One region of the Protofrankia sp. Cj5 genome, then DNA from elsewhere that is predicted to be linked to it. Evidence: riboswitches for the same ligand, from Rfam matches in the RefSeq annotation. Region 1 holds a riboswitch; each other region holds the start of a gene.

Region 1 (7,078 bases):
ACCTTCGGAAACGTACACGGTGTGTACAAGCCGGGCAACGTGAAACTCCGTCCAAGCATCCTTCGGGACGGACAGCAGTATGTCGCGCGACAGCTCGGGCTGCCAGCCGATACCAAGCCGTTCGACCTGGTGTTTCACGGCGGTAGCGGCTCCGACCCGGCCGAAATCCGCGAAGCGCTGGACTACGGCGTTGTGAAGATGAATGTGGACACCGACACTCAGTACGCGTTCACTCGGCCGATCGTCGACCATATTTTCAAGAATTATGACGGAGTGCTGAAAGTTGACGGCGAGGTCGGTGTGAAGAAACAGTACGACCCCCGCAGCTACGGCAAGGCGGCCGAGACCGGCATGGCCGCCCGCGTCGTGCGGGCCTGCGAGGACCTGCGCTCCGCCGGGCGTTCGCTCACCGGCTGAGCCGGCCGGCTCACCGGCCGAGCCGGCCGGCTCACCGGCCGAAGGAGGCGCGAGCATCGCTTTTCGCGCCTCCTTCGGCCACCACCGGATCCTCGTACCCAACCACACCGGTCCATGCCGCCCTGTCCTTCCCCGTCGTAGAACCTGTTTTGAATCACAGCTGTCGACGCTGTCGACCGCCCGGACAGAAGATTCAAAACAGGTTCCCCCAGAATGCATCGGACGATGTCGTGTGAACGCCCGCTATGAGTGCTGGGAACCCGAATTCGATGCGGCGCCGCGGGCTACGCAAACAACCTGTCCGGGTGCACGCGGTATTACTCGGGCCAGCTGCGGCACGGTGGCCACCCCGCCGCTGCCCGTGGTTTCCGCCGCTGGAAAGTGATGAGCGCGCGCCGGCGTGCGTTAGCAGCCGATCTCGAGATACGGCAAGAGCACCCAGCCCGATGTGCGCATAGTCACGAAGCGCATTCACGGCTTGTTCAGCCACCAGCGATGCTGGTTATGGTCTGCGCCGTGCCCGTCGATACGGCGGGGACACGTCGGGCGGCACGCCGAATCCTGCCCGCGCCCGACGAAAACCAAACTTGCGGCAGGAACGGGGGACCCACTTCCGGGCGTCGATACCAGGCGTCCTCGGGGTGAAGCCGTGAAAACGGCCGGGCAGTCCCAGCCCGAACCCGACAGCTCACCTCGCAGGCGTGGGGAAGGGCATTACCAATATGTCCCGTACAAGTTCTCGCGGCCGACATCGCGGAATTCGCCGGGCCCGGGTCCGTACCCGAGCCATGGTGCTGACCCCGGCCCTGCTCGCGGCGATCAGTGGTGGCATCGCGATGTCACAGCCGGCCAGCGCCGCCACCACGTGGGAGGGGCTTCGCCAGTGCGAGTCCGGCGGTGACTACACGGCCAACACCGGCAACGGCTATTACGGCGCATACCAGTTCTCGCTGAGCACCTGGCAGAGCCTGGGCTACACCGGACTGCCCAGCAGCGCATCCCCGAGCACCCAGGACGAGGCCGCGCTCAAGCTCGCCACCCAATCCGGCTTCGGCCAGTGGCCCGTCTGTGGCCGGGGCATGAGCGCCGGCCAACTCGGGGCTGGCGCCAGCTCGTCGGGCAGCGGCTCGTCGGGCACCGGCTCGTCGGGCACCGGCTCGTCAGGCACCGGCTCGTCAGGCACCGGCTCGTCAGGCACCGGCTCGTCAGGCACCGGCTCGTCAGGCACCAGCTCGTCAGGCACCAGCTCGTCAGGCACCAGCTCGTCATCAAACAGCACCGGCACCGGCTTGTCGGGCACCAGCTCGTCAGGCGCCAGCTCGTCGAGTCCAAGCAGCGCCAGCGCCAGCCCAGACAGCACCGGTTCGTCGGACAGCAGCTCGTGGCAGGCACGCTCATACGGCAGAAGCGGTTCCTCGCGTTGGGCATGGCGCGCGGCGAACGCGGCCACCCCGTCGACCGCTGTCGCTGTCGCTGCCGCTGCCACGCCTTTGACGACCGATCTGGTCGACCAGGTGCGACCGGACGTGCGGTCGTGGCAGCAGCAGATGAATGGTCTTGGTTACAACATCCAGATTGATGGTCAGTACGGACCGGAGTCGGCTGGTGCGGCGAGCCATCTCCAGGCTGACAAGGGCCTGACGGTGGACGGAATCTGCGGACCGCAAACCTGGACGGCCACCTTCAGCTGAGCCTGAACCGAACAGCTACCGCCTGACGGCTACGAAACTGATATAGACCCCGCGCACGACGAGTCGGGCCGGCCACACCAAGGTGACAACAAACACAACAGATAAACACTATAACGACCGGCCCGATTACTCGTCGTTACAAAAACCCAACACAAGCAACCCTCCAGCGGAGCTTTCCCAATCACCAGGTACAGTTCTCAGTTTGGCCCACATAGTTCATTCGGGGGATGTAGGCCAGATCCATGTAGTTCATCCGACACCCCGATTTGCTTCGAAAGAGCCAGGCTCGCTAGAGTCCTCCCCACTCGCCAGATCGGCGAGGCCGCGCGAACGGACGCCGAATCCCGTCCCCGTCCGCCGCGGCAGGACCTACCGCGAAGCCGCTAGGACGGGATCGGGGGAACCACATCCGGATACCGGAGACGCCGGTGTCCTTGGGGTGAAGCCGGCGACGCGCATGGGCGTCACCGGCCGGGCATGTTCCCAGCCCGAACCCGACAGCTCACCTCGTAGGCGACGGGAAGGACCGACCCACATGCCGTCTGTTGGCAGGCACCGCGCCCCGCAACAGTCGTCCACCGCCGTCAAGGTCCTGCGCACCACCGGTGCTGTCACAGCACTCGTGGGCAGTGGTCTCGCCGTCGCGGCCAGCCCAGCGAGCGCCGCGACCGCCGACGACTTCGCCAAACTCCGCCAGTGCGAGTCCGGTAACAACTATCACATCAATACCGGTAACGGTTTCTACGGCGCCTACCAGTTCGACGCCGGGACCTGGCATGGCCTTGGTTATTCCGGTCTTCCCAGCGACGCGCCACCGGCACTGCAGGACGATGCCGCCCACAAGCTCTACAACGCTCGCGGCTGGTCCCCCTGGCCGTCCTGCTCAGTCAAGATGGGCCTGACCAACAACGGCCCAGCACCGCAGACAGCGGCAGCCGTGCCCAGCACCGAGGTGGTCCAGCAGGCGGTTGCCCCAGCGCAGCCTCCGATGACCTTGGAACGCGCGAAGGCTCAACTGGCATCGTCAAACTTCGCCGGCACAACCCTTTCCACCGCGCTGGCCGGTGAAGTTCGCGCTGACGCTTACGTCTGGCAGAGCACGATGCGTGAGAAGAAGTTCATTCTGCAGGTGGACGGCCGCTTCGGCGGGGAATCCCAGGGTCTCGCGTCGCTGTACAGCTATCTGACCCGGGTCGACGACGGACAGACCGGTGTGGTCGGTAAGAACCTCTGGGACATCACCGTCACCAGCCCGTCGGCGCTGTGAGCGCGGGCACGCGTAAAAAGCTCCGGCAGTAGGGTGTCCGGTCAGACAGCGGCGTCCGGATGGATGGATCGCGAGGGCTGCGGAGGAGTGCGACGGAGGTGTTGGGCGGCGCGAGCCGGACAGTCCTGTTGCCGGGCGCTCTGAACCACGGTTTCCCGGCTGTCCGAAGACGATGTCGGCTTCGGCCCCCGATCCCGCGGCGGACCTGATGGCCCACCCCCCTCCCACCAGGTCCGCCGCGTGAAAGCTCCCCACGCGATGCGGCATGAGCGCGATCCGGCAGGATGGGCCTCATGACGACATCCCCCGAACGGCCGGATCTCCTTGGCGGTCCGCCTCCGACAAGGCTCGCTCTCGATCCGGCCGCCGCCAGGGCCCTCAGCGCCGGCGATGCCCCGGAGGCTGTCGCGGGCCGCTTCCCGGACTCAAGCCTTGCCTGGGCGATGTTGGCCGAGCGCTCCCTGGACGCGGGCGCGGCTGTCACGGGCTACGCCTACGCGCGGACCGGCTACCACCGCGGTCTGGACCAGCTGCGCCGTGCCGGTTGGCGCGGGCATGGGCCGATCCCGTGGTCCCATGAGCCCAACCAGGGCTTCCTGCGCGCGCTCGCGGCGCTGAGCCGTGCCGCCGCCGCCATCGGTGAAACCGAGGAGGCCGCCCGCTGCCGGGAGTTCCTCGCCGACAGCGATTCCGAGGCATCCGGCGCGCTGGGCTTCACAAGCGACTGAGCCGCTTGTGGATACCGGTCGCCTTGTACCCGGTTATAGCGGACTGTCCGGCTCGCGGCGTCCGGGTGGGGCATCCCGTCGTTGTCGTCGGTCGCCACCCAACACCAGGGTGACTCCCTCCGCCGCCTCGCGATGCACGCACCCCAGCCCCACTCCTTGATCCACGCCCCTATTGCCGGGCGCTCTTAACCGACCTGTGCGGCGGCGTGCAGCGCGCACGTGATCGCGTTGATGTCGGCATCGGTCGAGATGAACGGCGGCATGGTGTAAAGGAGATCCCGGAACGGCCGCAGCCAGACGCCGTTGCGCGACGCGGCCCTGGTCGCGGCCGGCACGTCCACCGGATGATCAAGTTGGACAACCCCGATCGCGCCCAGGACCCGCACATCGGCGACTCCGGGAAACGCGGCCACGGACGACAGCCCGCTCGCCAGCCGGGCCTCGATACGGGCGACCGAAGCCGCCCACCCCCCCTCCGTGAGCAGGTCCAGTGACGCGTTGGCTACCGCACAGGCGAGCGGGTTCCCCATGAAGGTCGGGCCGTGAGCCAGCACCGGCATCTCGCCCCGCGAAATCCCCCGGGCGACCTCCTCGGAGCACAAGGTGGCGGCCAGCGAGAGATAGCCGCCGGTCAGGGCCTTCCCCACACACATGATGTCGGGGCTGACACCGGCGTGTTCAACCGCGAACAGCCTCCCAGTACGCCCGAAGCCGGTGGCGATCTCATCAAGGATCAGCAACACGTTGTGGTCGCACGCCAGCTCCCGCAGTGCCCGGACGTAGCCGGGGCTGTGGAAGGTCATCCCACCGGCACCCTGGACCACGGGTTCCACGATGATCGCCGCGATCTGGTCAGCGTTGCGGGCCAGCAGGTCCGCGAAGTCCGCCAGATACCTCGGGTCGGTCGGGACATCGAAGCCGACGGGTGGCTGGTCCGCGAAGACCTGGGCCGGCAGCACCCGCCTCCAGAGCTGATGCATGCCGCCGACCGGGTCGCACACGGACATCGGATGGAATGTGTCGCCGTGATAGCCCCCGCGCCAGGTCATCAGCCGAACCTTCTCCGGACGCCCCGTCGACCGCCAGTACTGGATCGCCATCTTGGCGGCGACCTCGACGGACACGGAGCCGGAGTCCGTGAGGAACACGTGGCGCAGCGGCTCAGGCGTCATCTCCACCAGCCGGGCGGCCAGCCTGATCGCCGGCTCGTGGGTCAGGCCGCCGAACATCACGTGGCTCATCTTTGCCGCCTGGGCATGCAGGGCGGCGTCCAGAGCGGGGTGCGCATAGCCGTGGATGGCGGCCCACCAGGAGGACATTCCGTCGATCAGCTCAGACCTGCCTTCGACTGGCCTCGCCAGGCGCAGGCGTGTCCCGGAGGCGGATTCGACGAGGAACGTCTCATGTGTGGAGGGCATCGGCCCATAGGGATGCCAGACGTGCGCCTGGTCGAGCGCAAGCAGGCGATCCGCCGACAGGGCTGTCCGGCTGCCCAGGCCCACCTGGCCGGGCAGGCCGGTGGGGCTACTCGATGACACATCACCCTCCAGGGTCGGGACACGCGGCGCAGGGCCGGAGATTCTTTGACGGCTCGTGTCTGTGTGGTGCTCAGTCGTAGCGGCCGACACGTCCGCGGACGCGGATGCTGCCGGCATGACGGGCCCTGCCGGCATGCCGGATGCTGCCGACATGGCAGCCTGCCGCGGCGACGGCCCGGCTTCTGCCGGGGGCGCCGGACCGGATCGTTATGGGGATCATGGGGTGGTCCTCGGGCATGCGCAGGCGCTACCAGCATGTGACCGACCCGATGTTGCATGAGGCGGCGGGCACGGTCAGCTGGCTGCGGTGGGACGCACCCTGGCGCGGGCGAGCAGCCCTTGCCGGGCGCATGAGACCAGAAACAAGACCACACGATCAGGGATCGGTTCTCATAATCGGAAGGCCTGCGGCCCCTGCCCTGACAGAGCTGCATGATCGCTGCGGAGGATGAGGGATTCGAACCCTCGAGGGGTTGCCCCCAACACGCTTTCCAAGCGTGCGCCCTAGGCCACTAGGCGAATCCTCCGCTGACGAGCTTATCGGATCCCAGCGGCATCAACGCCGCCGGGCATCAAGATCCATTACGCTCAGCCAAACGATGACTCGCGGATCACCGATGCGCCGCTGAAGATCCATCCAGCAGGCCTTAGACTCCCTTGCAGACCCCTCGCGCGGCGTCACCCTCGTGAACTCCCCCAGGGCCGGAAGGCAGCAAGGGTAAGCAGGCTCTGGCGGGTGTGCGAGGGGTCGTCCTCTTCGCGGGGCCATGAGCCCGACGAGAGCCCTGATCCCTGGCAACGCCCGGGATGCCGACGGAGCGAGCGACGGAGTAGGCCGGTGATCGTGTGAGCGGCGCGCTGTACAACCGGTACCGCCCAGCGACCTTTGCCCAGGTCGTCGGCCAGGAGCACGTCACCGGCGCGCTCATGCAGGCGCTACGGACCGGCCGCCTCCACCACGCCTACCTGTTCAGCGGCCCGCGTGGATGTGGCAAGACGTCATCCGCACGCATCCTCGCCGCATCCCTGAACTGCGTGAACGGACCGACGCCCGAACCGTGCGGAGTGTGCGAGCAGTGCGTGTCGATCCGTCGCGGTATGTCCATGGACGTCACCGAGATCGACGCCGCCTCCCACGGGCTGGTGGATGATGCCCGCGATCTGCGGGAACGTGCTTTCTTCGCGCCAGCCTCGGCGCGGTTCAAGGTGTATGTCGTCGACGAGGCCCACATGGTCACAGCGGCGGCTTTCAACGCCCTGCTCAAAGTCGTCGAAGAACCACCCTCTTACCTGAAGTTCGTGTTCGCGACCACCGAGCCCGACAAGGTCATCGCCACCATCCGCTCCCGCACCCATCACTACGCGTTCCGACTCGTGCCGCCCGGGGCACTGCGCGACCACCTCACGTCGGTCTGCGCTTCGGAGGGGGTCGACGTC
Region 2 (7,078 bases), on a different contig from region 1:
ATCGGCGCGACCACGGCCGAGGTGCTGGCCCAGGAGGGCTGCGACCTGCGCTTGGCCGCACGCAGCGAGAATGTCCTGAGGGAGGTGGCGGCGAAGATCCGGGCCAACTACGGCGTCGACGTGGCTGTCCACCCCGCCGACCTGCGTGCGGCCGAGGACATCGCCCGGCTCGCCGAGGCGTCGGCCGATATCGACATCCTGGTCAACAATGCTGGTGACATCCCCGGTGGTTCGCTGGAGAACCTCGACGAAACGGCCTGGCGATACGGCTGGGAACTGAAGGTGTTCGGCTACATCAACCTGACCCGCCTGGTCTACGCACGGATGAAGGCGCGCGGCGGCGGGGTGATCGTGAATGCCATCGGAGCGTCGGGGGAGCGGCACGACCCCGACTACATCGCCGGCAGCACCGCGAACGCCGCGCTGATGGCCTTCACCCGAGCGCTGGGCGGTCGCGGGCCCCGGGACAACATCCGGGTCGTCGCGGTGAACCCGGGCCCGGTGGCCACCGAACGGATCACGACGCTGATGAAAGCGGTGGCGCACAGCCGGTTCGGTGACGAGTCCCGGATCGCCGAAATCATGGCCGACTTCCCGCTCGGGCGCTGCGCGACCACCCGGGAGATCGCCGACGCGATTGCCTTCCTGGCTTCGGAGCGCTCCGGGTACACCAGCGGGACCGTCCTCACGGTGGACGGGGGTTTGTCCGCCCGGGGGTGAGCGAGCAGGCCGGTCAGTCACCGTCTGGTCAGGCCACTTCGACATCGAGTGACATCGAAGCGATGATGTCGGCCAGTTTGTTCAGTGTCTCGGGATTGCGAAGGATCTGGATAACGACACTGAGTCGTGGATCATCGGCGATATGTAGTCGGACGTAATCGGCGGTGAACGTCCCGGCTGCCGGGTGGTGCCAGTTCAACGACCCGGAGCGGAACGTTTCCAGCCGCCGGGTAGCCCAGGCCTGGCGAAACTCCGGGCTGGCCGCTTCGATCCGCCGGATGAGGTACTGAAATTCCGGGTCATCGATGGCATCGGCGCTCTCCGACCGCAGCATCGCGGTGAGCCGGCTGACCTGCCCCTGCCAGTCGGGAATCAGTTCGTGCATCCATGGGTCGGTGCACATCAGCCACACAATGTTGCGGTCCTCCGGCGGCAACATGTCAAGGTGCGGTAGCAGCGCGACCACCCCCTTGTTCCAGGAGAGCAGATCGAGGCGCCGATTAATGATATACGCCGGGTTCGGTTCGAGCCGGCGCAGCAGCCGGTCGTAGGCAGGGGAAATCTTCAACGGGGCTGGCGAGCCGGAGAGCGGCTTCTCACCGGCAAGCTTGAACAGATGCATCGTTTCAGCCGCGGACAGGTCGAGCGCCCGTGCGATGGAATCAAGGACTTGCCGAGATGCACGCACCGGACGGCCCTGCTCCAACCAGGTGTACCATGTTGTGCTCACGCCAGCACGCTCCGCCACCTCTTCTCGGCGCAATCCTGGGGTTCTCCGGCGTCCCCGCGGCGCGATGCCCATTTGATTGGGGCTCCGACTTTCTCGACGATTCCTCAAGAATTTCCCGAGTTCCCGGTTCGCCGCTCCGCTCACAGTAGTTCCTCCCAAGGGGTCCCGCCTCAGCCAGCTGCCGCACTATCAATACCGACTTTTAGCACATGACACCAAAAAGGGTGCACTATGTCTACCTGGTGACAGGATTTCGATAGGGGCCGCCTACGGGCCGCTGCCCAGATCCGCGTGAGCGGAACTCGCGCGCTGGGCTCCCGCCTCGGGTCCTGGCGTTGGACGCGCATCAGGGAACAGCCGTCCCACAATAACGCCGCCGCTGACGAGCAACCGGTTACTGACCTGCGAAAACAGCAGCACCGCAGGTCAGGATAGGTGTCACATAGGTGCCACAGGAGAAGATCTTGTTCTTCCTTCAGGAGGAGCGACCAGGAGGAGCGACCGGCAATAGGGGCGCGGACCACGGAGCGGGGCTGGAGCGCCTGCCTCGCGAGCCGAAGGAGGACGCGCCGGAGGTGGTGGGTGGCGACCGACGAGCCGTCGGGTATCCGCGCATCGCGCGGCAATGGATGGAGAGCATGGATGGGCAGCGATGACGCGGGACGCCTGCCCCCGCCCCGCGATAACCTCGGCAATGTCGCGTCCCCTACGGCGTGTTTTCGACACGTGCCCTGGTCCCGGGCGCTCTGAGCGGCCGGGACGGCTATCTGTTCAGCAGGCTGCCAATGGCCACCCGCAGTACCTCGGGGAACAGCCGCTGGCCGATGGCCACCGGCCGCGCGATACCTGGGAAGATCCAGAAACGCCCTTTGTCGAGGCCGCGTTCGATCGCGTCGACGGCAGCGGCCGGTGTCATCATAGTGCGCTGCGAGACTGCTCGGGCCGCGGGCATGTCGTCGAGCATCGGGGTTGCCACCGCCGGTGGACAGACACAGCTCACCCGCACACCAGTCCCGCGAAGTTCATGCCGTAGCGTCTGAGCGTAAATGACCAACGCCGACTTTGTCGCACCATAGGGACCGTGTTGCGGCACCGGCAACCAGCCGAGAATCGACGAGAAAAGGACGAGCCGGCCCGATCCCCGCGCGAGATAGCCGGGTAGCGCGGCCGTCACCGCGTTGACTGTGCCCTGGTAGTTCACCGCCATGATCTTCGCGTGCACCGCGGCCGGGGTCTCAGCGATCTTGCCTGTGTACCCGATCCCGGCGGCCGTCACGAGCAGGGTGTGGTGCTGCGAGGTCACGACGTCGGCCATGGCGTCCGCATCGGTGACATCGATGGTGTGCGTCGTCACCTTTCCGGGCCCAGCGTCGTGGAGGACCTTGAGACCGGCTTCGTCCCGATCAACCGCGATAACGTCTGTGCCCTGCCGCACCAGCCGGAGGGCGAGGAGCTGTCCCATTCCGCTTCCAGCGCCGGTCACCAAGGCTCGACGGACGTCGTTCTTCGCTGTCATCGCTCATGCACCAGGTTTCTCGAGAGCCCAGCGCGCGGATCGAAAAAACCCCTGATGAGGCACCGCTCGCGCACGGTACGGTATTACGCCGCCCGCCTGAAGTCGAGTAGCCCCGCGGGGAGCCGGCGCGAACGAAAAACGGGCCCGGACAAGAAACGACGACACACCGACGGGGCCGTTTTTCCGGGTTTACCACAGACCGCCGCGGCGCGCCCGGCCCCCCAGCCGGAAGATCGATTGTGCGGGTACGCCCGGCCCGGTCCGAGAGCCGGAAGCAGGCGGCCGCTTGGGAGAGACCGGCCGTGGCCGGTCTCTCCCAAGGCTTCGCGAGAGCCTCCCGGTGAACCCGGGCCGGCCGCTCTGTCGAGATACCTGAGGCTATACCTGATATACACAGCGCTGGCGCTGGCGGATCTGACAGACGCCGTGGACGGCGCGAGGGACTCTCGCCGCGTCCTCTCCGGTCGCTAGGCCTTTCCGGTCGCTAGGCCTTTCCGGCCCAGCAGTGCTTCGACGCGTACCAGGGGCTCGTGCCCTGCTGCGCGTACAGTATCCGCGCACGCATCCACTGTTCGGACACACTGGCGTTCTGCGGCAGGCCAGAGCCACCGACAGCGTGCCACGTGCTAGGCAGGAACTGGAACAGTCCGCCGGCACCGATCGAGTTGACAACCTTCGGGTTGCCGCCGGATTCACACTGTGCAATGGCGGCCAGCACACCGTCGTTGGACGGTGCCGCACTCGCTGGCTGGGACAGCGCGACGCTGCCGCCGCCGATGGCGGCGACGAGTGCCGGTACAGCGATCAGTACCCGAGCACGCGCCTTGATTCGACTGATTCCACGAGCGCCAGAACGTACATGGGACATATTGTGTTGATGTCCTTCCCCACGCCTGCGAGGTGAGCTGTCGGATTCGGGCTGGGACTGCCCGGCCGCGCTATGCGGCTTCACCCCGAGAACGCCTGGCTTCGGCGTCCGGAAATGGTTCCCCCGTTCCTGCCACCGTATTGGTTGTCATCGGACGGGGGCAGGACTCGGCGTGCCATCCGATGCGCGCCTTCCCCTCGAAGGCACGGCGAGGACCATACGTGCCATGACCGCCCAGCAGGCAAGGCTCCGTGAAGAGGCACACAGTCCACAGCCGATGTTGCTAACCATCACGGCTGCCGGTAACGTGCGCGCACCCGCGCTTATCCATAGTTGGCCCTGGCCGGCTGGCGCAATTGTGCCGGGGCCGCCACCCAGCCAAAAAAACTGCCCCGCGCGGTAGGTGGGCAGGCGGGTCGGCTGCGTGGTTGTTCGCCGACGGTTGTTCGTCCGCCGTACGATGCCGCGGGGATCCTGCGCATCAACAGTGCCGTGTATGGTGTGGGCAATATGGCTGTCCGAACGCTGATGATCCTGGGCTCTCCGTGCGCGGGAGCCGCTTTCTGGGCGGCTGGCGGTTCTCGCCATATCGCGGTCCAGGCCTGTTGTGCGGCAGGAGCTACCGGCCTGGACCGCGATGAACGGCGCGGTTTCAGCCCATGGCACGACGGCGGCGACGGCGCACGATCCTGCGGGCGCCGATCGCCACCACGAACGCGATGATCGCGGACGCGGTGGGGACAGACGACGGGGGAACAGCTATCCCGCCTTCGCCCGCGGAGACAGCGCCCTTGGGCACCGGCATCGTTGTGGCCGACGGCCCTGGCGCGGATATAGCGGTGGCGGCAGTACCGTTGTTGGTGTCGGTGTCGGACACAACCTGATAGCGGGTCAGCATGCCGGCGGTGATGTGCTCGTTCACGTGGCAGTGGAAAAGCCAGATGCCGACGTCGTCAGGCACCATGTCGGCCACGGCCATGGTGCCGGGGAGCAGCGGAACGGTGTCCATACGCATGCCGCCCACGATCGCGTCGTTACCGTGCCAGTGCGGCGTGTGCATATCCGCCTCGCCGCCCATGCTCATCAGGTACCACCGGACGTGCGCACCCTTTTTCATAGTGATCATCGGCTCGTTGCCAAAGACGTAGCCGTTGATGGCATGCCGCATGTTGGAACGCTCGAAATCAGCATCGTTCAGCGCCGGGTACGGCGGCTTGGCAAAACGGCGGAGATTCTCCTGAAGATACGGGCTCCAATTCTCGTTGACGATCGAGAACAGCGCGAAGATCTCGCGGTCGACGTCGACGGGGCTACCGTCTGGCCGCGCCTTCCCTTTTCCGGTGACAACCATCGGGCCGGTGAGCCCGGCATAGGTGTCGGTGACCTCGTTGGTATGGGAGTGGTACATCCACATGACCGAGCTGCCGTCGTGCGGGCCCGGACCCGCTCGATCGGGCACCAGCCAGGTGTACGTGTGCGTGCCTCCGGTGGGTACGGCGTCGTCGAGCTTGTCCACCCCGGAGGTGTTGTCCGCGTACGGCGTGCCCTCGTTCGCCTTGGTGTAGAAGACGCCGTGCGGGTGCACGCTGTCAGAAATCCGGCAGGCGTTGCGGAACACGACTTTGATGGTGTCGCCGACCTCGGCGCGGATCACCGGGCCCAAAAAGCCCAGATACGCATCCTGCGGGAGGCGCGGCGCCAGACCGCTGAAGCTGGCGTCGGTGTAACCACGGTAGAGACACTTGAGGTAACTCGTCCCGATCCGGCCGGGCCCGGACTGGACGTATGTCCTTGCTATCGGGTCGAATGCCTGGCCGGTGATAGCATCGCGTCCCTCGGGGGCGTAGTTCCAGACCACCTCGTCAGCACCGATGTAATAGGTGCGCACTCGACCGGTCGGGTGGAACTCCTGGCCGGCGGCGTCGTTCCAGTAGGATGATCGTTCTCCCGTCGCGCCCGTGCCGCCGGCCGCGGTCGCGGGCCCGATCGCGGCGGGCCCGAGGGCAAGCACAAGCGCGCTCCCGACCACCGCTCTGACGCACATCCGCTGCCTGGCACGAACGGTCGTCTCCGCGGACCGTGACGACGACTGCCTCCTTACGCGTACCCGGCTGGCGGTCCGGCCGCCGATACCTGTGCGCCGCATGGCGCGCAACTTATCAATCACGGAGCGTGACAGTAACCCTCCGTGACTTCCCCTGCATAGTGAGAGTCCACAATCCGCCAAAGGATGTGGAAGATGGCACTACGCACGCGCACCGGTCGGGCAGCCGGTCGGCGACACACGCTGGACGGGGCGGGCAGGAGCTTTCAGGCTGCTCGTGGACCGGGTCGCGGATCGCCCGGCCGTGTTGGCAGCCGCATCGGACGCCCTGCCGCCGGAGCCTGCCAGCGGGCTGGCGTTCTCACGCTATCGTGAGCGGATGGGCCTCACCAGTGGACGATCCGCAGGCGCCCGCCCAGCGCCTGCTGTGCGCGTAGCGCGAGCCTCCCGTCAGGATTGACCAGCACCGCATGGTTGGCGGCGGCCAGCATGGGCAGGTCCGCCAGCGAGTCGCTGTAGGCGTGCTCCCACGGCGGCTCGATCCCGTGGGCGGCGAGCTGACGCGGTTTACGCGCTCCATGGTTGTGCAGGCTGCCCCGAGTAACACCGAATCGGCCCCAGACCAGCTGCGAGGAAATCAGTTCCACCTCGCCCAGGCCCAGCGTGTCGAGGAGCGTACGGGCAAGTTCTCGTTCACATGCTGTCACGATCACTACCCGATCGCCCGCGTCGAGGTGGCGGCGCAGTGTGGCGATGCCCTCGGGTATCGCCACGTCCCGTTCGGCCGGGAGCTCCCGGCCGAACGCCTCGGCTCGCGCACGGAACCGGGCGGCATCCAAGCCCAGCAACGCCAGCCGCATTATCATCCGTACCGCGATCGCGCGCAGCGGGCGTACCGCCAGCAGGGGCGTCACCGGCATGACCAGGGCCGCGCGCCATCGGGACCGCGACAGGTGCCGGCGCAGCAGCCGGGTGAACGTGTCACCACGCACCAGCACACCGTCCAGATCGAACAACGCGACCCCGGCGGTCGCGCGTTCAGGCGTCTCGCTCATGCGTGCATCCTTGTCGTGTTCGACGGCGGCCCGCGGAATACAGAATCTGGAACGGACGGACGGTGAGCACAAGCATGACCGAGGGCACAGCAGTCAACCAGACCGATCCGGTGACATGCGCATACCCTGGGTGCACGCATCCGCC
Region 3 (7,078 bases), on a different contig from region 1:
CATCGTGGATCACCACGTGATTGGTACCTATCTGCACGGCCCGGTTCTCGCGCAGAACCCCGCACTGGCCGATCTGTTGCTGTCCTGGGTGCACGGCCCGCTGCCGGCGCTGGTTGACCCGGCTGAGATACAACTACTGCGTCAGGCGCGGCTGCGCGCTCTCGACGTCGCGGCCTGACTCCGTGACGGCAGCTGTGCCCTGTCGCGTTCGGCAATCGCCGCGTTGAGACGACCGAGAAGCGTTCCGAAACTGTCGCGTTCGTCCTTTTCCCAGCCGCTCACCAAGCCGCTGATGCTCGTTACCCGCGCTGCCCGGGTGACGACGTAGCGATCGCGTCCGCGTGCGCTCAGGGTCACCAGGCTGGCCCGGCGATCGGTGGGATCGGTGGCGCGTTCCACCAGCCCCTCGGTGGCCAGTGCGGCGACCTGGCGGCTCACCGTCGAGATGTCGAGGGCGAACACCGCGCCGAGGGTGGTCAACCGTACCGAGCCGTGGTCGTACAGATAGCTGAGAAGCAGATAGGCGGAACGGTCGAGAGGCGGGCCGGAGCCGTCCGCGATGGCCATGCGGAACCGTTCGGCCCGGCGGCCGAGCACGGCCAGCTCATGCTCGATCTTCTCCAGCGCCCGATGATCGAGTGCTTGTTCATTGTCCACCTCGGCCTCATCCCTACGCCATGTCATCCGTCCGCGGCGTCTCGGATCTCTACAGATTCTTGTGGATACACCATCGGCGCGAAGCGGGTGTCCTGGGGCCGCCGCGGCGGATCCGTGGAGCGGCCGCTGGCGCCTGGCCGCGTCCGCCCGGCTGGTCGCCGTTGGCGTCAACCCGCACAGGTGTGTGCCAGACCACGGCTGTGGTGCCCGACTCGTCCACGCCACGTGTCGAATCTGCCGAATCAACGGCTCTCGGTGTGGTTCGGTTGTCTGGTGGCGTCGAATCCGCTCAAAGCCGGGAAAGAGCTGTGGAGCAAGAACCGTCGACGGGTGCTGGTGGCCGCTGGCGTGGTCGTCGTTGCCCTCGCCTACGGGCATCACTCACCCGAGGTGAAGACCGAGCGCGCCGAGATTCCGGCGGGCTACGAGTCCGCGGGCCGGGAGCTTGCGGTCCACGCCGAGGCCAAGCCCGAGAAGCCGGTGCCGCTGCTCCTCGTCCTGCATGACGACGAGAGTGACGCGGCGACGATCGAGAAGGACAGTAAGGTGTCCGCGCTTGCTGATCAACAGAAGTTCGCTCTGGTGTATCCGGAGGCGGTGGCCAGTACCTGGCAGACCAACGGTCAGGACGCGCGGTATCTGTGGGACGTGGTCCGTTACGTCGCCAAGGAGCGATCGAACATCGATATGTCCCGGATCTACATCTGGGGTGCGGGAGAGGGCGGCCGTCTCGCGCTCACGGTGGCCTGCGGCCCGCTCGACCCCGCCCAGCAGCCACTGTTCACGGCGGTCGGGACGGTGAACACGGTCGGGCCGCTCCCCGCGTGTCCTTCACGGGTCCATGTCAAGTCAGTGGCTCTTGCGCCAGGGCGGAAATGGAACGAAGCCACGACCAGCGAGCTGTGGAAATTCTCAAAGGACATCAAGGGCTAAGCGGTCGCCGCTCCCTGATCGAACGCCCTATTGCCGGTCGCTCTAAGCGGCCACCGAAGGCCACGCGATGATGGTGTTTTCGCGTGGCCTTCGGTCTGAAGCGAGCTGGAGATCCCGGCAATTTGTGGATCAATCCTCGACCCGCCTCGTCGGCTGTCGTTGAGAGGGCTCCCGCCGGTCGGCTTGGCCGGGGGGGTGGCACGGCCGACCAGCGGGAGCCCAGGACCTCCGCCGGCCAAGCGCACTGTGGGGGGGGTTCAGTGCGAAAGGCCGGGGAAGCCCGTGTTCCGCCGGGCATTGCGAGCCGGGGGGGTTGGCTCGATCCGACCAGCGGAAGTCTTTGGAGACATCCAGTTGTGGTTTGGGACCGCCAGACCGGTGTTTATATCGACAACACCGATCTGGCGGTGAGGTTCACGCGTGACCGGAGGGGGAGGACACGCGTGAACCCGCTATATGTTTTTCAGAGGCTGACTGCGTCAGTCATATCAGTGAGATGAAGGAGTCAACGAGCGAGGCCGCTGGCCGCTAACTGACCCGGCCGACTGAGTATGACGTGGTGTAGATATCTCTGAGCGAAACGACTTCACCGGACTTTGGTGCCGCCCACATCTTGCCACCGCCGGCATAGATGCCGATGTGGTAGATGTTTCCCGGCGTACCAAAGAAGATGAGGTCGCCGACCTGCTTATTGTACTGCGACACATGGGCCGTGGCTTCGTACTGTTCTTCCGCGGTGCGGGGGAGACTGCGGCCGAGCTGTTTGAAAACATACTGAACCAGGCCGGAACAGTCGAAGGAGTAGGGGCCCTCCGCACCATACACGTAAGGCTTGCCGGCTTGCTGCGCGGCCAGATAGACAGCTCTTTCACCGAGCGATCCGACTGGCATCGTAGCATCCGCTGTATCGGAGGTGGATACCCGAAACGCGGCAGCAGCGGCCGAGCCGGCGGCCTGCGCCGGAGGCGCGGGGACCGAACTGGGCACCACCGTCATAGTACCAACGTTCGAGGAGCGAGCCGACTGCAGGGCATCCGTTCCGTCGAAGATAGCAGTGATCTGTGTGGTGGTGAGGACCTTGGCAGTGTAGCTCGCAAAGCCCTGCTCGTTAGTATACAGGTGCTTGAATGTTGCCCAGCCGTCAGGCAGCTTTACCTGAATTTTGATGAGCTGGTTTGACAGCGGCGCGTGGGTCGTCCCGTCCTCGAGGGAGAAGCCCATGTCAATGGGCTGGTCGGCCTGTACTGACACGTCCGGATTAGTGACCCTGAGCGCGACACCTGACTTGGGGTGCAGGTCAGCCTGATCGATCACATGGCTGGTGATGGACCCGGGGCCAACCGAGGTGGCCGGGTTGATAACGGACGTGCGCAGACCGGCGAGTGACGCCTGGCTTCCGAACTGAGAGCCAAGGGTGATCCGGGAACTGACCGAAGTCTCGTCCATCCCTGAGTCGGTCGGGGCGCAGCCGGCCAGCGCGACGCCTGACACCGCAACCGTGCCGGTTGTCATCGCCGCGACCGCGGCACGTGCCCGGACGCGGCCGGGGGCCGACGGCGGAGCGGGCGCGCGGTGCCTACCGCGGGCTGGACGCCCAGGTGTCTCGGCCTGAGGTCGCAGCGAGGACAGCGACGCCGTCGGCGACGAACATGGCCATATTGCCGGATCAAGCTGCACATCGGGCGCAGACAAGACTGTGATCCTTCCCGTTCGCCTGCGAGGTGAGCTGTCGGGTTCGGGCTGGGCTGCCCGGTGGGCCGTGCGACCAGCACACGACTCACTTCACCCCTAGGTCGGCACCGTGGCTCGGTGCCAACCGGTGGAGGATGGGTCCCCCGCTCCTGCCCTGGTGACGACTCGGAGGGGACACCGGGGCCGTGGGCAGGATTCGGCGTTCGGCCCGGTGTTGTCGTGACGTCGGCGCGAGACTAGTTCAAAAGGATGGTGCCAGCAAATACTAGTCCCTCACAACTACGGCGAGTACTCGCAGAAGTGACCATAGCGGTTCCTCCCATCCTCCTTGCCGATCACTCGCCGCTCTATCTTGATCTGCTGGCCACTGCGACAGGTCGCCTAGACGGAGGCTTGCCATGCCATGACCCACAGGATGCGGAAGATGACATTACGCCATAGCGGTGACGGTCCGGCGACGGGGGGGTGCTTGAGTGCCGACAGCTATATATCGCTGACATGTAGTAGCGAAAATTATCTTAATGAATAGGCTCGCTAGATTACGCACTGTGTCAGCCGTTATGGGATTTCCCGCTCCGAAATCCGCTGTGCGAGAGGATGTCCGCGGCCTGGGACGGGTCGGCGTCAGCGGCGCCGGGCGCGGGTGTCGCGGCGGGAGAGCAGGCCCGCGGTCTGCAGGACGTGCAGTTCGACCGCGAGTTCGTGAATCTCCGGGGGCAGGGAGCGGTACTGGCCGGACAGGGCCTCGACGGCCGCCTGCGCGCGGTCCGCGAGATCGTCCAGCGCCCGCTGATGGGTGCGCATCTGCGCTCGCTCGTCCTGGATCGCGCGGACCGTCTCCTCCTGCCACCGCCGGGTGCGCATCAGGCGCTCGCTGGCGTCGGCGGCCTGCCGCTCGGCATCCTCCAGCCGCCCAAGGATCTGATCGAGCTGCTCCAGTCTTGTCGCCAGCTCGGCGATAAGATCGTTACGGACCGGGTATGTCGGCTGGGTCATCGGATCGCGTCGCGGATGTCGCGGATGTCGCGGTCGACGTCACAGGTGATGGTGTGGATACGGCGGGGGGCGTCGTCATTGCCACCCACGCCCGCGTTGCGACTGAGAACGGATTGTAACCGTACGCTGCCGCTAGCCCGCGGCTGGGACGGCAGTTGACTGTGAACTCCCGCACGAAGGCCTGACACAGGCGATTACGGTAGCCGACAGCGTGGTCTCCGTGAATCCCGCTGTCGGGTGATATGTCGTTGTTCCTAGTATGAAATAGCTATCGAACGAAGCCGCGGTGCGGTCCTGCTGGGTACGGTATAGTCCTGACGGGCGGTATCCCAGCCGGGTCGGCGGGGCCGCGCCGTGGTAATTCCCATGGCCCGGCCTGTGGCACTGGTTGTGCCAGTTGTGCTGGCTCGAACGGAGGCCACCCGCGTCTGGCGGGAGCTTCGCGGCGCGGCCAGCTCGGTGGATAATTTGCCTGGTATTGTGGCGCCTTCAACACCCTGCTCAATTTTTACACACGGGACGCCACGAAACATGAGTTCGGTCGGTTTTTGGGCGTCAGCCACGCAAAAAATGATGATCGCGGCCTTCTGCTATACCGGTCAGCTCGTCGGTGTATCGGCTCCACCGGCGAGCTGACCGGACCGGCCGCGAAAGCCAGCAGCAATATTCACGAGCGTCCATCATGCTATCAGTTGATATTTGAGCGTACCACGGTACGAGGCTACAGCCAGCCATTCCGTTTGAAGGCTCGGTGCAGGGTGAAGCAGATTGCCGCCATCAAGCAGAGAGCAGCGGGATATCCCCACGGCTGCCGCAGTTCGGGCATGTGCTCGAAATTCATCCCGTAAATGGCGGCAACCGCTGTCGGAACCGCGGCGATGGCGACCCAGGCACTGATGCGGCGCATGTCCTCGTTTTGCGCGATGGCCACCTGTGTCAAGGTCGCCTGAATAATTGACGACAGCAGCTCGTCGAATCGAGCTATTCGTTCGGTGACCTGTTCGAGGTGGTCGGCCACGTCACGGAAGTATTCCTGAATGCGCGGGGCAATCCCGCCGACGTCCGGTTCGGTGAGCGCTCGCAGCGGAGCGGCGAGTGGCGTGACAGCGTGCTTGAGCTCAAGCACCTCACGTTTGAGCTGGTAAACTTTACTGGCATCGGGCGGAATCGATCGGTGAAAGACCGATCCCTCGGCGTCGTCGATGTCGATTTCAATCTTCTCGGTAACCGCCAGGTAATCGTCGACAATCTGGTCGCAGATAGCGTGGAGGACAGCCGACGGTCCGTGGCGGAGCATTTCCGGGTGCGCTTCCAGCCGGCTGCGCAGGGCTTGGAGCCCGCCATGTTCCCCATGCCGGACCGTGACTACGAAATCCTGGCCGAGAAACACCATGACCTCGCCGGTGTTGACGATCTCCGATGTCGAGGTCAGCTCCTCGTGTTCCACGTAACAGGCGGTCTTGAGGACGACGAAAAGGGTCTCCCCGTATCGCTCCAGTTTCGGCCGTTGATGGGCGGTGACGGCGTCCTCGACCGCGAGCGGATGCAGCCCGTAGACATCGGCGATATTGGACAGTTCCGTCGTGCTCGGTTCGTACAGGCCGAGCCAGGCAAAACTGCCGCGGTGATCCCGGGCAACACGCAGCGCATCGGTATGGTGGATCGATCGCGGATCGCGGTAGCCGTCCCGGTATATGTGACACGCGATCACTCGGCCGGGCGGTGTCGAAGGACTCTCCGGGCGTATGCGGCGGCGTTTGGGGACCATCCGGACCAGTGACACGGGCTTGCTCAGGGCGCCGGCCAGCCATCCTGCCGCGGTTGACGGATGGCTGGCGGCAGCCTGTGCGAACGGAAGCTGCCCGTTGTGCCGATTACCGCTGTCGTCAGCAGACTCCTTGTTGTTCATTTCCGGATCATCCTGTTCATGTCCTTCGCTTAATTGTTATGCGGTCGATAGTTATGCCGGTCTGGCTTTTTTGGGTACCAGTGTTTCGGGCGGGCGCTGGCGCGCATCGCCGTGCGGTCGAACGGTGCTTCGCTGGCTGGCGCCACGGCATTGAGTAACCATCCTGTTCCAATCGGTCGCGGCTGGACTTTTTGTGGCCTTCTTGTCAGTACTTCTACCCGTACCTGCCTGATCCTCGTTACCGGCGGGGGTGCTCGACGAGCCCTTCTCCGATCATGCCCCGCTGAGAGCGTGTGGGAGATCAGGCTTTCGATCAGTGAGCCGCGTCCAGGCGGCCCCTGGCAAGGCGGGAGGCCGAAGCGATACCGGATGAGTTGTCCCGGTTTGGCCGGCAACGCAGCCAGGAGGCGGCCTGGATGCGCGAGCCGGGCAGTCCTGTTGCCGGAGCCTCTTGGCCGTTTGCCGGCCGACCGCGATGGCGACGGCGGTGGTGGTTCGCGATCTTGCGGGCGATGGGCGGTTTGTGCCAGGCCAGGTGTTGGTTGCCGTGCGCGCCGGCCGTGATTGAACAGCTGGGTGATCTGTTGTGATTGACGATGGATAGCGAAGTTGAAATGTTGGGTATAGAGTTTGTCTGATGATTAAGAGCGTCCGGCAATAGGGGTGTGGATCAAGGAGCGGGGTTGGGGTGCGTGCATCGCGAGGCTGCGCGGGGAGCCACCGGCGGTGGTGGGTGGGGGCCGACGAGCCGGGTACCCCTGTATCGCGCGGCGATGGATGGGGAGCGATGACGCGCGGCGCCGCCTGGGCGGCGCGAGCCGGACAGCCCCGCTGCCGGGCGCTCCAAGGAGCGTCGATTCAGCCGCTGGCGGCTCGGTCGTCGCCTAGCGG
Region 4 (7,078 bases), on a different contig from region 1:
GGCCTCGCCCGGCAACGCCCGTTTCACCCACTGTGCGGCAATAATGGCCTCTTCGCAGCAACTAAGCCCCCCCTGAATGTCTGCTGCTGTTTGTGACAGTACAGGCCATCATGGTGATCAGAGAAGAGCATAGGCCCCAAGCCGGCAGGCACCCCCAGCGGCGGCCCGCTGGGGTGCTCTGTGTATCCGGTCCGCACACACCGACGCTATGATCGCGGTCTGGGCGCGGTATCCGCCGCCGTCCGCGCCCGTGATGTCGCGCTGGTCCACACGTGCCACCCGAGCGGCACCGGGAGGCTATGCGCGCCCGGCAACAGGGCGCTTGTGCCCTGGCCGGGATCAGCCGTGGACTGTTCTCACTCAGAATCCGCCTGTTGCTCCGGCCCGCCGAACGCCTGCCGGGACCCGCCGAGGGGCTCGGCCTGCTCGTCGCCGGTGGCTTCGGCGCCCGGCTGCTCGGCTTCGGCGCCCGCTGGCCCGGCCTCGCCGCCGGCCTGTGCCGCCTGGCCGGTGCCCGCCGTGACACCGACCAGTTCGCGTAGGCGTGCCTCGATGTACGGCTCGGTATAGTGCGATCTGTCCGCGATCCGCCGAACGAGGTCGTTGACACTGGAGACGGCTTCGAGGTCCGCGGTGCTCACCTGGACGAACTGGTCAAGTATCTGATACCGGATCTCCCGCCAGTTCTGCCGTAGATACTGCTCAACCTGCTGCGCCTGCTGCTGCTCCATTCGATCGCCTCCACCACGAGTCGTCGTTTTTCAGCCATGAGAGGCTCCGGCAGCAGAGCGTTCGATCAGGCAGCGGCGTCCGGGTGGATGGATCGCGAGGCCGCGGAAGGATGCGCCCTGGCATTGGGCGTGGACCGACGACAACGACGCGAGGCGCCGCCCGGGCGGCGCGAGCCGGACAGTCCTGTTGCCGGAGCCTCTCAATCTACGACACCCGAACCAGGAGTCAACCGGAAATCACGAGCGCCCGGCAACAGGGGCACAGATATCCATATCCTCCGTTGCGGATTTTCTGCGGAAAACCGCGCTTTGCCGCGAACTGTATATGCCCAGCGTGATACCCATGCGCAGGGATAACGCCGGAGGCGGCGACCGGGGTGCCGGGGTGCCCGTGCGTCGCCGCCTCCCCTCTTGTCGACCGCTCAACGAGCGCTCAACGACCACTAAGCGGCGGAATGGAACAGCGCGGCGCGGGTCCGCGGACCGACAACGCCGTCGGCCACCAGCCCGTGCCGGCGCTGATAGGCCTTTACTGTTCCAGTGGTGCGCGGCCCGAAATTCCCGTCCACCGCGACCGGGTAGCCGTACCCGGCCAACCGCCGCTGAATCTGACGAACACCAGGACGCAGGCGGGAACTGTAACGAACCACCTGCGTGCGGGGAGCCGGCGCGTCCGGTCGTGCCATTGCCACACCGGGCGCGCCGGCCTGGGCAGAAGTGTTGACAGGGCCGCTGGGAACGGCCAGGTAAGCGCTTGCTCCGCTGTCACCGCCCGCGCCGACAGCGGCGGCAGCCGCCGCGCCCCGCCCGAGGTACCGGCGGTAGGAGCCGTTGGTGTACGTACTCCATGCTCCGATGCCCTGCACGTCGCATACCCGCCTGGCGGCCTGTGCGTTGACGGCTGGATCGAACAGATCCGCCCCGCCGACCCAGCTCGCATGCGCCCGCATATTGATCTGCCATAGTCCGCGGGAATCCTCGCCGCTGGAATTGTGCGCGTCCGGGTTGCCGCCGGACTCGGCCAGTGCGACCGCGACCCAGGTTCCCAGCGGTATCCCGGCGCAGCCAGCCAGCCCCGCGTTCCTGCCAGCACCGGCGATGGCAGCGTCAGAAACAATTCCTGGAGCGACAGCGCTCGTGCTGGGCGGAGCCACGGGGCTCGCGCTCGCCGGACTCGCGGTCAGCATCATGCCCGCCGTCGCGCCGATGACACCGGCGGCGGCAGCCACCGCGCCGCGGTTGCGTTCGGGCTGCTTCCGGTGGCTTTTTCCTCGCATTTTCCGGTGACTTCTTCGGTGTGTTCCGCTGGATAGTGTTCCACTGGACATGAGCAGCCAGTTCACCTCAGTATCGTTGATCGGATCAGTAACGTTGATCGGCGCGTACCCGCCTGGCGGTCCGGCCCGGTCATCACCCCAGCCGGCCGACCAGATAACTCGCGGAATAAATCTTCTGCAGTCGAACGACGGTGCCGCTGTGGGGCGCGGCCCACATCATTTCGTTCCCGGCGTAGATTCCCACATGATAGATGTTTCCGGGCTGACCGAAGAAAATGAGATCGCCGGGCTGCTTGGCATCCTGCGATATCTTCCGCGACGCCGCGTACTGGGCGTCGGTCACCCGCGGCACACTGCGGCCGAGCTGTTTGTAAATGTACTGGACAAGACCAGAGCAGTCGAAGGAGTTCGGGCCCTGCGCGCCCCACGCATACGGTTTACCCGCCTGCTTCGATGCCAGGTAGACAACCTTCTCGCCGAGGCTCCCGGCGGACAGCGACGCGCTGTCCTGCTGCGTTGACGCGCTGTTCTGGTCCTGCTGCCCCGCCAGCCCACGTGCCGGTTCCTCCGCCCCCGTGGCCCCCGTGGCGCCCGTGGCCGGACCGGGCTCCGCGGGGGCTGTCCCGGTGGCTCCCGCGGCGGTGGTGTCACCGGCCCAGGCCGGCACAGCGGCGGTGGCCTGGGGCGCATCGGTCGGGCTGTCGGCCCCGGTGTCGTTTGCCAGCGCTGGGGCTGACAAAGCGGTCAGGGCAACGGTACCGGTAGCCGCGGCGGCAACCACGGCGCGCGCGGAGCGACGGCCAAAACTGGGCTTGACCGGCTGCGCACGGTGACGACCGCGGCGGGAAATAATCGTGTCGGCCGGATCTGAGCACGCCTGATCTGCAGGCAACGATGATCCTTCCCGTACGCCTGCGAGGTTAGCTGTCGGGTTCGGGCCGGGAAGCCCGGTCGGCACGCACGGGATGTGCGGCCGGCTTCACCCCAAGGACGTCGTAGTGGCAACGACGCCCGGCGGGACCTGGGTCCCCCGCTTCTGCCCTGGCGATGGTGAGGAGGGGACACCGGGCCGAGGGCAGAACTCGGCGTCCGGCCCGGTGCTACTGAGAGCCCGGCCACGGTAGCGAACTACGCCCTGTGACCGCAAGGCCTAATTTTCCGCGAATTTCGCCGCAAGTTGGTTACCGTTCGTGTTAACCATCCGGCCAGGCAGCCCACGGACAACAACCGGAAACAGGTTGGCGCTACCAGCCGTCATGGTGCGTCTGGACGGCTGTCATGGTGCCGACGGACCACCCGGCGGGCGATCGCCCAGCGATGGGTCTCCGACGGTCCGTCATAGATGCGGAAGGGACGCACCTCGCGCAGGAAGCGCGACAACAGCACATCCCCGGAGATACCGAGAGAGCCGCAGATCTGCAGCGAGCGGTCGACGACCCGCCACACGGCCTCGGCGGTGAAGGTCTTCGCGATCGCGGTCGACTGGGCTCCGGAACGGCCCTGGTCGAGCTCCCAGCAGGCCTGCATGATCAGCCCACGGGACGCGGCGATGTCGATCTCGTTATCCGCGATCATCGCCTGAGCCATGCCCAGCTCCGCCAGCCGGGAACCGAACAGCCGCCGGTCCGCGGCCCTGGCCACGGCGATGTCCTGGGCCCGCCGGGCAATACCCAGCCAACGCATGCAGTGGGTCGTCCGGGCCGGGCCGAGGCGGACCTGGGCGTAGTCGAAGCCCTTGTCCACCTCGCCGAGCACAGCCTCGTGCGCTACCATGCAGCCGTCGAACAGCACCTCGCAATGGCCGCCGTACAGGCTTTCGTCCAGGGTCTCGATATGACGGACGATCTTCATGCCAGGGTTGCCCGCGTCGACGAGGAACATCGTCGCCCCGCCGCGCTGCCCCGGCTCGCCCGAGGTGCGGGCCATGCAGATCGCGTATCCGGCGCCGTCCGCGCCGCTGATGAACCACTTGCGGCCGTCGATCCGCCAACCGCCCGCGTCCTTCACCGCGCGTGTGGTCAGCGCGGTCGGATCCGACCCCGCTCCGGGCGCGGGCTCCGTCATCGCGAAGCAGGAACGCACCGCACCGGTTGCCAACGGCCGCAGGTAGCGCTCCTTCTGCCCGGCCGTCGCGATGACCTCGAGCAGGTGCATGTTGCCCTCGTCGGGAGCGGCGATGTTCAGCGCCAGCGGGCCGAACAGCGAGTAGCCCGCCTCCTCGAACACGGGCGCCCGGCCGCGCATGTCCAGGCCGTGCCCGCCGTACAGCGCCGGTACGTGCGGGGCGAAGATCCCCGCATCCTTGGCTGCCTGCTGGAGCCGTGCGCGCATCGCGTCGCCGCCGCGCGCGGCAACGCCCCCGAAGCGTTCCTCCTCGGGCATGACGACGGTCCGCACAAATTCGGCGGTACGCCGGGTGAGATCGTCGACCACCGGGCCGTGATCAAAATCAACGGGCACGTGCACCTCCGTCACGCCGGCTCGCGTCGCCCGCAAGGCGAGCTGTCGCGGATCCAGCTGACAATCATCGATTTTTTGCCAGCAAAGCAGGCTGGCCAGCTCGCGTACAAGGAACGGTCAACATTAAAGATCAAATCGCGGGCGTGAGTCGTCAACACTGTTGACTACAGGAGAAGGTCAAACACTCGTGACCAACAGCAATCAGCCATCTCCATCCGCATCGCCAGCACCGCACCGCTGTCGTGGGCTTCAGAGCGTGTGTGAGATCGTCATTCCGGCTCACTGATCGCAAGCCCGATCTCACACACGCTCTCAGGTCAGTCCAGGTGGTAGATACGGGCCGCGTTGTCGTGCAGAATTTTGTGGGACACATCGCCGGGCAGGTCCGCGAACGCCGCCGCGATGAACAGGTCCGGTCGGACCGCCGCGCTCGCCGGACCAGGCGACATGCTCGTCGGGTGCGGGAAGTCGGTCTCGTAGAGGAAGTTGTCGGGACCGAGGAGTTCGATCGCCTGCCGGGCGGTCTCCCGCTCGAACCAGAAGCAGCCGAAGATCTGGCGCTGGAAGTACTCGCTGGGCAGCAGGTCGTACTCGGGGTGTTCAAGTGGAACGCCGCAGTTGCGCCACTGCCAGTCCAGGGCGGCCAGGGCGTACGGGAGCCAGCCGATGCCGCTCTCGACCGAGACGAAGTTCAGCCGCGGGAAGCGGTGGCAGATCCCGGCGCAGATGACGGTCGCGATGGCCCGGGCGTTGCCCATGAAGAAGGAGACCCCGACCGAGGCGTAGTTCGCGTGCATCCCGTTACCGGGGACGTTCTTCTCGATCAGCGAGAGGTCACCTGAGGCGATGTGGAAGTTGACCGGGACGCCGAGGTCCTGGGCGGTCGCCCAGATCGGGTCCCAGTGGGGATCACCGAGCAGCGGCAGGCCGAAGAACTCGGTCTCCTGGGCCATGATCACACCTTTGTGCCCCATCGCGACCGTCCGCTCGATCTCGGCCACGCTCGCCGCCAGGTCCCAGAAGGGCAGCGCCGCCATCGGCAGCAGGCGACGCGGGTCCGCGCTCGCCCAGTCGGTCTGGTAGTCGTTGTACGCCTGGATGCAGCGCAGCATCAGCTCGGGGTCCTTGAGCCCGAGGAACCTCCCGGTGCCAAACCCCGCCACGTTGGGGTAGAGCACCTGGGCCCAGATCCCGTACTCGTCCATTCTGCGCAGCCGGTCGGGGGCGTTCCACAGCGCCGGGTCGACGTCGGCGAGCCGGCGGGGGTGCTTCGGCGGGAACTCGCCCCAGCCGGCCATCGCCCCGCCCGCCGTGGCCGACAGGCGCGCGTCGCCGAAGTACCACGCCTCCTCCTGGCGGTCGTCGTCCCAGCGGACGTGCGGGACCAGGTCACCCCACTTCGCCGTGGAGATCCGCGACGTCCACAGATCAGCGGGTTCGATCACATGGGTATCCGTGTCGATCACCCTGATGCCGTCGATCACCGACGCCTCGGCCATGACACCGTTCCCTTCACCGTTCTCGGGGGCACCTGCCGGGGCACCGAGGGCATGGCGGTCGCCCCGGCCTATGAGCGCCCTGATGTGACGAACATTATTTCTTATGAGGAAATTCAGCAAGGTCGCGGCTTTCGCCGGTCCGCTCGACGGCCATGACCGTGATCGCTTCCTCCGGGCACGAGCGGGCACCGAGCCACGCCGCCTGCGCCCGGTCGGCGGCCGCGGCGAAGGCAACGCCTCGTGGCTGGGAGAAGCCATCGTCATCGGCGTCGAACACGTCCGGAGCCAGCGAATAGCAGCGGCCGTGCCCGGTGCAGCGGGCGGGATCAATCATGATCTCCACGGCGCGCTCCTCCTCGGTCGTCGGCTCGGCGGTCATGACCGCTCCCAGGCAAGCGGCAGCGCGACCAGCCCGGCCGCGCCACCGCGCTCGAGCACCGGCTCGGCGGAGGCGAGCCGGTAGTCCGGGATACGCCGGTGCCACTCCCGCAGGGCGACGGCCATCTCGGCCCGAGCGAGATGGGAGCCGAGGCACCGGTGCGGCCCGGCCGCGAAGGAGATGTGCCGGTTGGCCGTACGGTCGAGATCGACCCGCTCGGGATCCGGGAAGGACCGGGGGTCGCGCATGGCCGCGCCCAGCGTCAGCAGCACCATGTCCCCCTTCTTCATCGGGCAGCCGTGGAACTCCACGTCGCGGGTGACCTTGCGGCCGTCCTGAATGATCGGGAAGGCCCGCAGGAACTCCTCCACCGCCGTGGGCACCACGGCCGGGTCGGTCGCCACCCGCCGCCGGTGCTCCGGTGTCGTCGCGAGATGGTGGAAGGAGTAGCTCAGCTGGCTCTTGACGGTGTCCAGACCGGCAAGGACGAGCACGACGCACATCTGCAGGATCTCGTCGTCGCGCAATGGCCGATCCTCGTAGCGTTCCGTCATGAGGTAGCTGACGAAATCCGCCGCCGGATCACGCGGGGCCGCCCGCCGGTCCGCGACCACCCTGACGAAGTACTCCGTCATCGCGCCCATCGCCGCCATCGTCCGGGCCTGGCCCGCGGGATCGCTGAAGGCGTCGAAGATCGTGTCCACCCAGTCGACGAACAGCATGTCGTCGGCC

What was found. A riboswitch is a leader RNA that binds a small molecule or an ion and turns the genes downstream of it on or off. The one in region 1 is predicted to bind cyclic di-AMP.
Region 2: linked by a shared signal. The riboswitch ahead of MJ777_RS18865 (transglycosylase family protein) and the one ahead of MJ777_RS02055 (transglycosylase family protein) in region 1 are both predicted to bind cyclic di-AMP.
Region 3: linked by a shared signal. The riboswitch ahead of MJ777_RS03450 (C40 family peptidase) and the one ahead of MJ777_RS02055 (transglycosylase family protein) in region 1 are both predicted to bind cyclic di-AMP.
Region 4: linked by a shared signal. The riboswitch ahead of MJ777_RS23055 (C40 family peptidase) and the one ahead of MJ777_RS02055 (transglycosylase family protein) in region 1 are both predicted to bind cyclic di-AMP.

What each region holds. Positions count from the first base shown of each region.
Region 1 covers NZ_CAKJTO010000004.1:5,722-12,799, forward strand. Annotated here, with positions in the region: gene fbaA (class II fructose-bisphosphate aldolase) at 1-417, shown strand, start outside; cyclic di-AMP (ydaO/yuaA leader) riboswitch at 960-1,134, shown strand; partial or broken gene MJ777_RS02040 (transglycosylase family protein) at 1,254-1,427, shown strand; gene MJ777_RS02045 (hypothetical protein) at 1,391-1,903, opposite strand; gene MJ777_RS02050 (peptidoglycan-binding protein) at 1,908-2,108, shown strand; cyclic di-AMP (ydaO/yuaA leader) riboswitch at 2,472-2,638, shown strand; gene MJ777_RS02055 (transglycosylase family protein) at 2,644-3,375, shown strand; gene MJ777_RS02060 (DUF3151 domain-containing protein) at 3,669-4,103, shown strand; gene MJ777_RS02065 (adenosylmethionine--8-amino-7-oxononanoate transaminase) at 4,289-5,521, opposite strand; tRNA gene MJ777_RS02070 (tRNA-Ser) at 6,084-6,168, opposite strand; RNA gene ffs (signal recognition particle sRNA small type) at 6,301-6,397, shown strand; gene MJ777_RS02080 (DNA polymerase III subunit gamma and tau) at 6,488-7,078, shown strand, end outside.
Region 2 covers NZ_CAKJTO010000108.1:153-7,230, reverse strand. Annotated here, with positions in the region: gene MJ777_RS18885 (SDR family oxidoreductase) at 1-720, shown strand, start outside; gene MJ777_RS18880 (helix-turn-helix transcriptional regulator) at 749-1,594, opposite strand; gene MJ777_RS18875 (hypothetical protein) at 1,915-2,106, shown strand; gene MJ777_RS18870 (SDR family oxidoreductase) at 2,214-2,966, opposite strand; gene MJ777_RS18865 (transglycosylase family protein) at 3,451-3,834, opposite strand; cyclic di-AMP (ydaO/yuaA leader) riboswitch at 3,842-4,017, opposite strand; gene MJ777_RS18860 (multicopper oxidase domain-containing protein) at 4,487-5,980, opposite strand; gene MJ777_RS18855 (haloacid dehalogenase-like hydrolase) at 6,265-6,933, opposite strand; partial or broken gene MJ777_RS18850 (hypothetical protein) at 7,008-7,078, shown strand, end outside.
Region 3 covers NZ_CAKJTO010000007.1:45,832-52,909, forward strand. Annotated here, with positions in the region: gene MJ777_RS03435 (type 1 glutamine amidotransferase) at 1-178, shown strand, start outside; gene MJ777_RS03440 (MarR family winged helix-turn-helix transcriptional regulator) at 142-657, opposite strand; gene MJ777_RS03445 (plasmid partitioning protein) at 931-1,590, shown strand; gene MJ777_RS03450 (C40 family peptidase) at 2,119-3,102, opposite strand; cyclic di-AMP (ydaO/yuaA leader) riboswitch at 3,288-3,458, opposite strand; gene MJ777_RS03455 (hypothetical protein) at 3,907-4,278, opposite strand; gene corA (magnesium/cobalt transporter CorA) at 5,000-6,187, opposite strand.
Region 4 covers NZ_CAKJTO010000029.1:30,492-37,569, forward strand. Annotated here, with positions in the region: gene MJ777_RS08840 (hypothetical protein) at 357-731, opposite strand; gene MJ777_RS08845 (peptidoglycan-binding protein) at 1,175-2,008, opposite strand; gene MJ777_RS23055 (C40 family peptidase) at 2,142-2,900, opposite strand; cyclic di-AMP (ydaO/yuaA leader) riboswitch at 2,904-3,065, opposite strand; gene MJ777_RS08855 (acyl-CoA dehydrogenase family protein) at 3,263-4,468, opposite strand; gene MJ777_RS08860 (amidohydrolase family protein) at 4,786-5,967, opposite strand; gene MJ777_RS08865 (ferredoxin) at 6,062-6,301, opposite strand; gene MJ777_RS08870 (cytochrome P450) at 6,343-7,078, opposite strand, start outside.